DNA from 2 places in the Streptomyces antibioticus genome. Region 2 is predicted to be linked to the other one. Evidence: riboswitches for the same ligand, from Rfam matches in the RefSeq annotation. Region 2 holds a riboswitch; the other holds the start of a gene.
The links. A riboswitch is a leader RNA that binds a small molecule or an ion and turns the genes downstream of it on or off. The one in region 2 is predicted to bind glycine.
Positions count from the first base shown of each region.

Region 1: it holds a riboswitch for glycine, as region 2 does, so the genes downstream of both, gcvT (glycine cleavage system aminomethyltransferase GcvT) here and gcvP (aminomethyl-transferring glycine dehydrogenase) in region 2, are expected to answer to the same signal.

Region 1 is NZ_CM007717.1:5,956,002-5,962,026, reverse strand. It holds gene AFM16_RS27135 (enhanced serine sensitivity protein SseB C-terminal domain-containing protein) at 225-1,025, opposite strand; gene AFM16_RS27130 (enhanced serine sensitivity protein SseB) at 1,120-1,908, opposite strand; gene AFM16_RS27125 (AAA family ATPase) at 2,020-2,700, opposite strand; glycine riboswitch at 2,878-2,972, shown strand; glycine riboswitch at 2,973-3,095, shown strand; gene gcvT (glycine cleavage system aminomethyltransferase GcvT) at 3,139-4,260, shown strand; gene gcvH (glycine cleavage system protein GcvH) at 4,558-4,935, shown strand; gene glyA (serine hydroxymethyltransferase) at 4,950-6,025, shown strand, end outside.
Region 2 is NZ_CM007717.1:1,597,074-1,603,098, reverse strand. It holds gene AFM16_RS07095 (DNA polymerase IV) at 1-1,276, shown strand, start outside; gene AFM16_RS07090 (nucleotidyltransferase domain-containing protein) at 1,368-1,835, shown strand; gene AFM16_RS07085 (PRC-barrel domain-containing protein) at 1,931-2,302, opposite strand; glycine riboswitch at 2,432-2,527, shown strand; gene gcvP (aminomethyl-transferring glycine dehydrogenase) at 2,706-5,591, shown strand; gene AFM16_RS07075 (TOBE domain-containing protein) at 5,682-6,025, opposite strand, start outside.

The DNA of each region.
Region 1 (6,025 bases), 4.4 Mb from region 2:
TTCAACGCTTTGGCGATCTGTAGCCAGACTTGACGGTGAAAGGATGCGTAACCGTGATACGGGTGGGTAGATTCCGTTATCCGGACGCCGGGTAACGCCCCCCGGACACCCACAAGTTGGGGCACAAACGGACAAGTCACCATCAATCGCCGCTATCTACGCGCGAAGATCCCTTGGAGATTCTCCAGGTATTCTGTGCGCGTGCACCGCCCGTTTCCGGCAGGTCAGTACCGGCCGGAGGGCGGATAGCCGTACCCCGCGGCCGGCGCCTGCGCCGGAGCGGGAGCGGGAGCGTGCGCCTCACGGTCGTAGAACGGCCGCGCACCGGCCCGCATCCACATCACGACCGGGTCGTACTCGTCGGTCATCGCGACCGTCGACACCGAGAGCCCGTCCGGCACCGCCCCGACGGACTGCTGCATCATCGCCCGTACGGCGTCCACGGCCGGCGGCGAGGAGTCGTACACATCGAGCCCGATGGCCAGGTACGGCGCGCCCAGCGCCGGCTGCACCCAGGCGCGGCGCAGCGCGCGCACCGCCGGGGTGCGATGGGCGTTCTGCGCGAGCAGGGCGTAGAACTGCGGGATCTCGATGGCCGGTTCGGAGAGTCTGAGCGGTCCCGCGGGCTGACGGTCGAGGCCCGTCGCGATCCGGCGCAGATCCAGCCAGGGGATGCCGACACCGCCGCCGGGGGCGTGCGGGTTGAGCCAGAGCCCGTAGTGGTCGGGGAAGAGCGTGCGGGCCGCGTCGATCCCGTCGACCACCTCGTACGAACGGTTCCAGCCGCTCGCCGACAGCTCCTGCGCGGAGGTGACACAGGGGGCGTAGCCGTGGCCGTCCACCTCCATGGTCCCGTACTGGGCGTCCGGGGATCCGGCCCGGCCGTGCCACAGGAGCATCCAGACCTGGCCGGAGGCGGGGGTGGCGAGGGCGCGCAGGAGCGCCTCGTAGGCGTCGTACCGCCCGGGCGTGACCTGGCGCAGCGTGTGCTCGACCTGTCCGGCCGCGATGCCGCTGGCGCTCACCTGTACCGCCCCTTCATCCATGAGTTGCCCCGCGTACGGGAACAGCTTAAGCGCCCACGGGCCCGGGGCCGCCGACGGTGGCGGCCGGGAGCCGCTAACGCCGGTAGAAGGGGCGGACCTTGTCCTTCATCCACTCCCCCACCGGATCCTGGGCCACGTCCAGGAGGATCAGGTTGACCGGCCAGCCCACCGGGGCACGCCCCAGGGCGCGGCCGAGGGCGTCCAGCGGGAGTTCGCGCAGGTCGGGGTCGAGGTGGGAGACCTCGACGCCGATGAACATCACCGGGTCGGCGGTCTCGATCGCCGCCAGGCAGCGGCGGGCGGTGCGGACCACGCCCGTGGCGTCGAACTCGGCCGAGGCGGCGGCGAGGAAGTCCACCGGGTCGTCCTGCCAGTCGGGTTCGAAGAGACGGACGCGGCCGCCGGCGGCGGGGCCGTCCAGCGGGGTGCGGCCGGCCCGGCACAGCTCGGCCACGGCGGCCGGCGGCAGCGGGACGCCGACCACGCCCTCCGGGTTGACGAACAGGCCGGCCTGTGGCGGCAGACCGCGCGCGAACTCCACGGCCGGGGCGATCGTGAACGACATATGGGTGCCGGCGACCTGACGGAGCTGCTCCTCGGAGCTGAACACCGGCACGTACGCCTGCCCCTCCAGCTCGATGGCGGGCAGATCGAGGGGGCCGCTGCGCGGGCCGCCGCCGCTGGGCAGCGGGACCCAGACGAAGCTGCGGCCGAGCACCTCCACGATGCGGCCGCCGGCGCCGGGCACGCCGAGGGAGGCGGAGAGCACCTCCTCCAGTTCGTTGCCCGGCCATCCGCCGTGCGGATGGGGGTGTGCCGGTGCGGGGAATGCCGTCGGGAAGTCCGCCGGTGGGAAGTCCATCTGCCTACCGCCTGCTGGTGACCACGGGTGTGGCTGAAAGGCTAACGGGTACGGGGGCGCTTTCCTCCGGGTTCCTCCGGGCGAGAGGGGAGCGCCGGGCCCCCGTGGTGATCAGGCGGAGAAGCCGATCCGGTTCAGGGCGTCCGCCGCGTCCCGGTCGAGCAGCACCGCCGCGCCGACCCCGGCGGGCAGCCGGCCGCGCTCCACCGAGCGCAGCAGCCGGGCGGCGGCCGTGCGGTGGCGCAGGAACGCGTACCGCGAGACGCCCCGGCCGCGCTCGCGCTGCCCGGCCAGCGCCGCGTCCGGGGTGACGTCGAGCAGCAGCAGATGCAGGGTGGCGCCGCGGCGCCGGGCCTCGCGGGCCAGCCAGTCGCGCACCCACGCCTGGGTGCCGCAGTCGTGGACGACGACGCCCTCACCGGTGCGCAGGGCGCGGCGCAGCGCGGCGAAGTGGGCGAGGCGGACCAGGGGGCGGTAGAGGGCGTAGGGCAGGAAGCGGGGCACGCGGGCGTCCCAGCGGTCGCGGGTGTCCTGGGAGTCGATACGGGTGCCGGTGACCGCGCGCCGCATCAGCGTCGACTTGCCGCTGCCGGGCAGACCGGTGACCACCACCAGGTCGTGGCGGCCGAAGAGCAGGCCGTGCGGGCCGCGTCCCGAGCGGTCGCGCAGATCGCGGACGACGGGTGCGGTCCGGGCTCGGCGCGCCTCCCGGGCGGGTGCGGCGGGCTGTGCCGGCAGCGCGAGCGCCGAGGTGGTCGCGAGAACCGTGGTCCTCGCGGGGGTCCTGTTCACCGTGATCGTCCTCCCCTGGGGTCAGGCAAGTCTTCTCCCCACCGAGCGTAAAGAGAAGGTAATGCGTGATGTCTCGCGTTTTCGTGCGCGTACCGCCACAGGCCGGTTACAGATGCGGCCTGTGGCGACCGGGGCGGGGCGTGCAATGATGGGCGCGCCAACTGCATACCGGCCGTTTGAATCCGCGCGGGAGAGTTCCCAGTCTTCGCTGGGGCGCCGAAGGAGCAAGTCCCTCCCTTGAATCTCTCAGGCACCGTTACCGCGCGGGCGAGGCACATCTGAAAAGCGGACCGCCGTCACCGGTGGTCCCACCCAAGGTGCAAGCCACGACCCGCCGTGTCCACAGGCGCGCGGTCATGGCGAACCTCTCAGGTTCCGATGACAGATGGGGAGGAACGCCCTCGCCCTGTCTGTCATGCCTTGGGAGACGAACGACCGATGAGCAGTACCGAAGAACTCCGTCACACCGCGCTCGATGCTCTGCATCGCTCGCTGGGCGCGACGATGACCGACTTCGCCGGCTGGGACATGCCCCTGCGCTACGGCTCCGAGCGCGACGAGCACACCGCCGTACGCACCCGCGCCGGGCTCTTCGACCTCTCGCACATGGGCGAGATCGCCGTCACCGGCCCGCAGGCCGCGGCCCTGCTCGACTTCGCCCTGGTGGGCAACATCGGCGGGGTCAAGCCCGGCCGGGCCCGCTACACCATGATCTGCCGGGCCGACGGCGGCATCCTGGACGACCTGATCGTCTACCGGCTGGCCGAGACCGAGTACCTGGTCGTCGCCAACGCCTCCAACGCGCAGACCGTGCTGGACGCCCTGGTGGAGCGGTCGGCCGGCTTCGACGCCGAGGTCCGCGACGACCGGGACGCGTACGCGCTGATCGCCGTCCAGGGCCCCGAGTCCCCCGGCATCCTGAAGTCCCTCACCGACGCCGACCTCGACGGCCTGAAGTACTACGCCGGCCTGCCGGGCACGGTCGCCGGGGTCCCCGCGCTGATCGCCCGCACCGGCTACACCGGCGAGGACGGCTTCGAACTGTTCGTGAAGCCGGAGCACGCCGTCGAGCTGTGGCAGGCGTTGACCGAGGCCGGCGCGGGCGTCGGACTGGTCCCGTGCGGGCTGTCCTGCCGCGACACGCTGCGCCTGGAGGCGGGCATGCCGCTGTACGGGCACGAGCTGTCGACCGCGCTGACCCCCTTCGACGCGGGCCTCGGGCGCGTGGTGAAGTTCGAGAAGGAGGGCGACTTCGTGGGGCGCGAGGCGCTCCAGGAAGCCGCCGAGCGGGCCGCCGCGAAGCCGCCGCGGGTGCTGGTCGGCCTGGTCGCCGAGGGCCGCCGGGTGCCGCGCGCCGGGTTCTCCGTCGTCTCCGGCGGCGAGGTGATCGGCGAGGTCACCTCCGGCGCCCCCTCCCCGACGCTGGGCAAGCCGATCGCGATGGCCTACGTCGACGCCGCGCACGCCGCCCCGGGCACCCCGGGCGTCGGCGTGGACATCCGCGGCACCCACGAGCCGTACGAGGTCGTGCCGCTGCCGTTCTACAAGCGGCAGAAGTAGGACCTCTCTTTCGGATCTGGCCGACCCCGAGTGACGGTGCGTCTCGGCGGGCCCGAGCGGGGTCTGGTGCGTGCAGCTGCAAGGCGGAGGAGGGCGGCAACGCGGAGCGTTGACAACCGACGACAACGCCGCAGATGTGCGTGCCAGGGCCCGCGACCCCCGGCAAGATCCGAAAGAGAGGTCCTGAACACTGAGCACCGCGCGCGGGTGACCCCTGCGCACCTTTGCGCTGCTCACTCGCGTGTGCAGCAGTCCCTCATTCACCAGCAGTCCCTCGCGTACAGGAGAATTCAGGCCATGAGCAACCCCCAGCAGCTTCGGTACAGCAAGGAGCACGAGTGGCTGTCGGCCGCCGCGGACGGCGTCTCGACGGTCGGCATCACGGAGCACGCGGCCAACGCGCTCGGCGACGTGGTCTTCGTCCAGCTCCCGGAGGTCGGCGACGCGGTCACCGCGGGCGAGTCCTGCGGTGAGCTGGAGTCCACCAAGTCGGTCAGCGAGCTGTACTCGCCGGTCGACGGCGAGATCGTCGAGGTCAACCAGGACGTCGTCGACGACCCGTCGCTGGTGAACTCCGCCCCCTTCGAGGGCGGGTGGCTGTTCAAGGTACGCGTGACGGGCGAGCAGGAGGAGCTGCTCTCCGCCGACGAGTACACCGCCTACACCGCCGGCTGAGGAGTCGTAGCCGTATGTCCGTCCTGAACACGCCCCTGCACGAGCTCGACCCGGAGATCGCGGCCGCGGTCGACGCCGAGCTGCACCGCCAGCAGTCCACCCTGGAGATGATCGCCTCGGAGAACTTCGCTCCGCTCGCGGTCATGGAGGCCCAGGGTTCGGTTCTGACCAACAAGTACGCCGAGGGCTACCCCGGCCGCCGCTACTACGGCGGCTGCGAGCACGTCGACGTGGCCGAGCAGATCGCGATCGACCGGGTCAAGGACCTGTTCGGCGCCGAGTACGCCAACGTCCAGCCGCACTCCGGCGCCTCCGCCAACCAGGCCGCGCTGTTCGCCCTGGCCCAGCCCGGGGACACCATCCTCGGCCTGGACCTGGCCCACGGCGGCCATCTCACCCACGGCATGCGCCTGAACTTCTCCGGCAAGCAGTTCGACGTGGTCGCGTACCACGTGGACGCGGAGACCGGTCTGGTCGACATGGCCGAGCTGGAGCGGCTCGCCAAGGAGCACCGCCCCAAGGTGATCATCGCCGGCTGGTCGGCGTACCCGCGCGAGCTGGACTTCGCCGAGTTCCGCCGGATCGCCGACGAGGTCGGGGCCCACCTGTGGGTGGACATGGCGCACTTCGCGGGCCTGGTCGCGGCCGGTCTGCACGCCAACCCGGTGCCCCACGCCGACGTGGTCACCTCCACCACCCACAAGACCCTGGGCGGCCCGCGCGGCGGCATCATCCTGGCGAAGAAGGAGTTCGCGAAGAAGCTGAACTCCTCGGTCTTCCCGGGCTTCCAGGGCGGTCCGCTGGAGCATGTGATCGCCGCGAAGGCGGTCTCCTTCAAGGTCGCGGCCTCGGAGGACTTCAAGGAGCGCCAGCGCCGCACCGTCGAGGGCGCGCGGATCCTCGCCGAGCGTCTGACGGCCGCCGACGCCCGTGAGGCCGGGGTGAACGTGCTGTCCGGCGGTACGGACGTGCACCTGATCCTGGTCGACCTGCGCGACTCCGAGCTGGACGGGCAGCAGGCCGAGGACCGTCTCCACGAGGTCGGCATCACGGTCAACCGCAACGCCGTCCCGAACGACCCGCGGCCCCC
Region 2 (6,025 bases):
GCGGGTGTTCGGCGTCCACTCGGCGATGCCGATGGGCCAGGCCCGCCGCCTCGCCCCCAACGCCGCCTATCTCGTGCCCCGCTTCTCCTTCTACCGCTCGATCAGCGAGCAGGTGATGGGGCTGCTGAGGGCCCTGTCGCCGCTGGTGGAGCCGCTGAGCCTGGACGAGGCGTTCGTGGATCTGGAGGCCGGGGAGGCGGCCTGGGACAGCGAGTCCGCGCGGCTGGCCGGGATCCGGCTGCGGGCCGACATCCGGCGCGTCACGGGCCTGACCGGGTCGGTGGGGCTCGCGGCCTCCAAGATGCTCGCCAAGATCGCTTCCGAGGAGGCCAAGCCCGACGGCCTGGTCCTGATCGAACCGGGGACCGAGCGGGCACTGCTGGGGCCCATGTCGGTGCGCACCCTGCCGGGGGTGGGGCCGGCCACCGGCGACCATCTGAGACGGGCCGGGATCACCACGGTCGACGAACTCGCCGAAGCCGGTGAGGACGAGCTGGTGCGGCTGGTCGGCAAGGCACACGGACACGGGCTGTACGCCATGGCGCTGGCCCGTGACGACCGGCCCGTGGTGGCCGAGCGGGAGACCAAGTCGGTGTCCGTCGAGGACACCTACGACGTGGACATCCACGACCGGACCCGGGTGGAGCTGGAGGTGCGGCGGCTGGCGGAGCGGTGCGTGAGCCGACTGCGCGGGGCCGGTCTGTCCGGGCGGACCATCGTGCTGAAGGTGCGGCGCTACGACTTCTCCACGCTCACCCGGTCCGAGACGCTGCGTGGGCCCACGGACGATCCCACGGTGGTGCGGGAGGCGGCGGCACGGCTGCTGGATTCCGTGGACACGACAGGTGGGGTGCGGCTGTTGGGGGTGGGGGTCAGTGGATTGGCGGACTTCACCCAGGAGGACCTGTTCGCGCAGGCCGTGGGGGAGGGGCGGGACGAGGAGCGGGCGGAGGGCGGCGGGGAGGAGACGGTGCCGGCCGCTGCGCCCGTGGTGGAGGAGGCCGTGCCGGCGGCGCACCGGTGGCGTCCGGGGCACGATGTGCGGCACGCCGAGTTCGGGCCCGGGTGGGTGCAGGGGAGCGGGCTGGGGCGGGTCACCGTGCGGTTCGAGACGCCGGAGTCGGAGCCGGGGCGGGTGCGGACGTTCCGGGTCGACGATCCGGAGCTGGAGTCGTCGGATCCGCTGCCGTTGGTGCGAAGACCCGGTGACGGCGCTGCGATCGCGGCGGCGGGGTCGGGAGCCGAGAATCCGGGTGTGAGCGCCGGGAACTCCTGAGAGACACCGCCCGTTACGCAGAGTGACTGGATGGATGGTGTCGGCTGGGGAGTGACGGGGAGTCGCTGTGCTGGAGGAGAGCGGGAGCGGTATGGACGGGCTGGAGCTGGAGGGTGTTCGGCCGGCGGCCGGGCAGGCGGTTCAGGCGCGGGAGGCCGAGAGGCTGGCGGTGATCGACCGCGTCACCCGTTGGGGTGCGAACCGGAGCGATGTCGTCGGGGTCCTGCTGGTCGGGTCCTGTGCGCGGGGGACGGCGCGGCCTGAGTCCGATGTGGACCTCGTCGTGCTCACGACGGACCCGTCCGGGTACGGCGAGGGCGGGGCGTGGCTGCGTGAGCTGAGCCTGGGGGAGGTGGCGCGGGTCCGGGAGTGGGGGCCTGTCACCGAGTGGCGGCATGTGACGGCGAGTGGCCTGGAGGTGGAGTTGGGCATCACGTCGACGAACTGGGCGCGTACGGATCCGGTTGACGCGGGGACACGTGCGGTGGTCGTGGACGGGGCCCGGCCCTTGTACGACCCGGCTGGGTTGCTGGGGGCGCTGATAGGGGTGTGTGGCTGAGGTGCGTCGGCGGGTGCGGGTGCGTGGGGGCCTTTCGCGCAGTTCCCCGCGCCCCTGAGTCTCGGCTGCGGCTGGCCCTTGCCCGGGGCCTTGTCTCAGGTCTCGTCTGTGCCTGCCAGGCGGCCGAAGTCGTGGTCCGGGAGAGGGGGTGGGGCGGCGACGTCCAGGCCGTAGTGGTGGTAGAGCTGGAGTTCCTGGTCGGGCGAGAGGTGGCGGCCCACGCCGAAGTCCGGGGCGTCCTTGATCAGCGAGCGTTCGAAGGGGACGTGGAGGGTGCCTTCGATCAGCTCGCTGGGCTCCAGCGGGACGAAGGCGTCCCGGGAGAACAGACCGGTGCGTATGGCGGCCCACTCGGGCACGCCGGTCGCGTCGTCGAGGTAGACCTCGTCGACGGTGCCGATCTTGGTGCCGTTGCGGTCGAACGCCTTGCGGCCGATCAGGTTGCGCGGATCGATGTCGGTCTGCACGGGCCCTCCACATGGTCGCAAACTCATCCGTAGGCACTACATCCGTAAGCACTACAAAAGAGCACATCGGGGCTCGCGGCCACTCGAAGGAGGTGGCGTTGACCTCGCTGGTAGTCTGGCAACGGCTGCTGACCCCGTGCGGGAGAGTCCTCCGGACATCACCGGAGGCGCCGAAGGAGCAAATCCTCCCCGGAATCTCTCAGGCCCAGGTACCGCACGGACGAGGTCACTCTGGAAAGCAGGGCGGGTGTCGACGGCTTCCGCTCTCACCGACGGTGAAAGCCGGGTGCCCCTTCGTGGGCGGCCGGTGAAGCTCTCAGGTTGAGATGACAGAGGGGGAGGCCGTTCGGGTACCCGCGCCGTGGTGCCCCTCGAAGGTCGTGTCGACCAGGAGGCCCCCGTAATGACCGCCTACCGCATTCCGCTCTCCGAGCTCGAGCGGGGTATCCCCTTCGAGCAGCGCCACATCGGCCCCGACCAGGAGGCGCGGGCCAAGATGCTCGCGCACGTCGGGTACGGCTCGCTCGACGAGCTGACCGCCGCCGCGGTCCCGGATGTGATCAAGAACGCCGACGCGCTGGACCTGCCGGACGCGCGCACCGAGGCCGAGGTGCTGGCCGAGCTGCGGTCGCTGGCCGACCGCAACCAGGTGCTCGACTCCATGATCGGACTCGGGTACTACGGCACCTTCACGCCCCCGGTGATCCTGCGGAACGTCATGGAGAACCCGGCCTGGTACACGGCCTACACCCCGTACCAGCCGGAGATCTCGCAGGGCCGGCTGGAGGCGCTGCTGAACTTCCAGACCATGGTCGCCGACCTCACCGGCCTGCCCACCTCGGGTGCCTCGCTGCTGGACGAGGGCACCGCCGCCGCCGAGGCGATGGCGCTGTCGCGGCGCATGGGGAAGAACAAGAAGGGCCTCTTCCTCATCGACGCGGACGTGCTGCCGCAGACCATCGCCGTGATCCAGACCCGGGCCGAGCCGACCGGCGTGGAGATCGTCGTCGCCGACCTCGGTGACGGCATCCCGGCCGACCTCGCGGCGCGGGAGATCAACGGCGTGCTGGTCCAGTACCCGGGCGCCTCCGGTGTCGTACGCGACATCACGGCCGTCATCGAGCAGGCGCACGAGCTGGGGGCGCTGGTGACGGTCGCCGCCGATCTGCTCGCGCTGACGCTGCTGAAGTCCCCGGGCGAGCTGGGGGCGGACATCGCGATCGGTACGACGCAGCGGTTCGGTGTGCCGATGGGCTTCGGCGGTCCGCACGCCGGCTACATGGCCGTGCACGAGAAGTTCGCGCGCAGCCTGCCCGGGCGGCTCGTGGGTGTCTCCGTGGACGCCGACGGCAACCGCGCCTACCGGCTCGCGCTCCAGACGCGTGAGCAGCACATCCGCCGGGAGAAGGCCACCAGCAACATCTGCACCGCGCAGGTGCTGCTGGCCGTGATGGCCGGCATGTACGCGGTCTACCACGGGCCCGAGGGCCTCCGGTCGATCGCCTGGCGCACGCACCGCTACGCCTCGATCCTCGCCGCCGGGCTGACCGCCGGCGGGGTGGAGGTCGTGCACGGGTCGTACTTCGACACGCTGACCGTGCGGGTGCCCGGCAAGGCCGCCGAGGTCGTGGCCGCGGCGCGCGCGGGCGGTGTGAACCTGCACCTCGTCGACGCCGACCAGGTGTCGATCGCCTGCGACGAGACCACCGCGCGGGCGCAGGTGGCCGCGGTGTGGGCGGCCTTCGGGGTCGAGGGGGACATCGAGGCGCTGGACGCCGTCACCGAGGAGACGCTGCCCGCCGGGCTGCTGCGGTCCGACGAGATCCTGACGCACCCGGTCTTCCACGACCACCGTTCCGAGACGGCGATGCTGCGCTATCTGCGCCGGCTCGCCGACCGCGACTACGCGCTGGACCGGGGCATGATCCCGCTGGGGTCCTGCACCATGAAGCTCAACGCCACCACCGAGATGGAGCCGGTGACCTGGCCGGAGTTCGGGCAGCTCCACCCCTTCGCGCCGGCCGAGCAGGCGCGGGGCTACCTCACGCTCATCCAGGAGCTGGAGGAGCGGCTCGCGGAGGTCACCGGGTACGACAAGGTGTCCCTCCAGCCGAACGCCGGGTCGCAGGGTGAGCTGGCCGGTCTGCTGGCGGTCCGCGGCTACCACCGGGCCAACGGGGACGAGGGGCGCACGGTCTGTCTGATCCCCTCCTCCGCGCACGGCACCAACGCCGCGAGCGCGGTGATGGCCGGGATGAAGGTCGTCGTCGTGAAGACCGCCGAGGACGGCGAGATCGACGTCGAGGACCTGCGCGCGAAGATCGAGAAGCACCGCGACGAGCTGGCGGTGCTGATGATCACGTACCCGTCGACGCACGGCGTGTTCGAGGAGCATGTCGCCGACATCTGCGCGCAGGTGCACGAGGCGGGCGGGCAGGTGTACGTCGACGGCGCCAACCTCAACGCGCTCGTCGGGCTCGCCAAGCCCGGCCACTTCGGCGGGGACGTCTCGCACCTCAACCTGCACAAGACGTTCTGCATCCCGCACGGCGGCGGTGGTCCCGGCGTCGGTCCGGTGGCCGTGCGCTCGCACCTGGCGCCGTATCTGCCGAACCACCCGATGCAGCCCGCGGCCGGGCCCGCGACGGGCGTGGGGCCGATCTCGGCCGCGCCCTGGGGCTCGGCGGGGATCCTGCCGATCTCGTGGTCGTACGTGCGGCTGATGGGCGGCGAGGGGCTGAAGCGGGCCACGCAGGTCGCGGTCCTCGGCGCGAACTACATCGCCAAGCGGCTCGAACCGCACTACCCGGTGCTGTACACCGGCCCGGGCGGGCTCGTGGCGCACGAGTGCATCATCGACCTGCGGCCGCTGACCAAGGCGACCGGGGTGACCGTCGACGACGTGGCCAAGCGGCTCATCGACTACGGCTTCCACGCGCCGACGATGTCCTTCCCGGTGGCCGGCACGCTGATGATCGAGCCGACCGAGTCCGAGGACCTAGGCGAGCTGGACCGGTTCTGCGACGCGATGATCGCCATTCGCGCGGAGATCGAGAAGGTCGGCGCGGGCGAGTGGCCGGCCGAGGACAACCCGCTGGCGAACGCCCCGCACACCGCGGGCGCGCTCGGCGGGGAGTGGGCGCACGCGTACTCGCGCGAGGAGGCCGTGTTCCCGGCCGGGGTGTCCGTCGCCGACAAGTACTGGCCGCCGGTGCGCCGGATCGACCAGGCGTTCGGTGACCGCAACCTGGTCTGCTCGTGCCCGCCGCTGGACGCGTACGACGACTGACGGCCGAAGCGGCTCAGGCCGTTGAAGCGGTGACCGAGGGCTCCCGTCCGGGCAGGGCGGGGGCCCTCGGTGTGTTCGGGGCCGGGCGGGTCATGCCGTGGCCAGGGACACCTCGGTCGACTTGATCAGGGCGACGACCGGGGAGCCGGTGGCGAGGGCCAGGTCGGTCACCGCCTCCCGGGTGACGGCGGAGGTCAGCGAGCCGCCGTCGATGTGCACCTTGACCGAGGCCATCGCGCCGCCGGTGGCGATCTCGGTGACCGTGCCGGGGATCCGGTTGCGGATCGACAGACCCTCGACCGGGCCGGTGGCGAGGGCGACCTCGGTCGACTTCACCAGGGCCCGGACGGCGGATCCGGCCGTGAGACCGAGGTCGGTCACGGCCTCCAGGGTGATCGCGGCGGTGAGGTCCTGACCGCCGGTGAGACGGATCC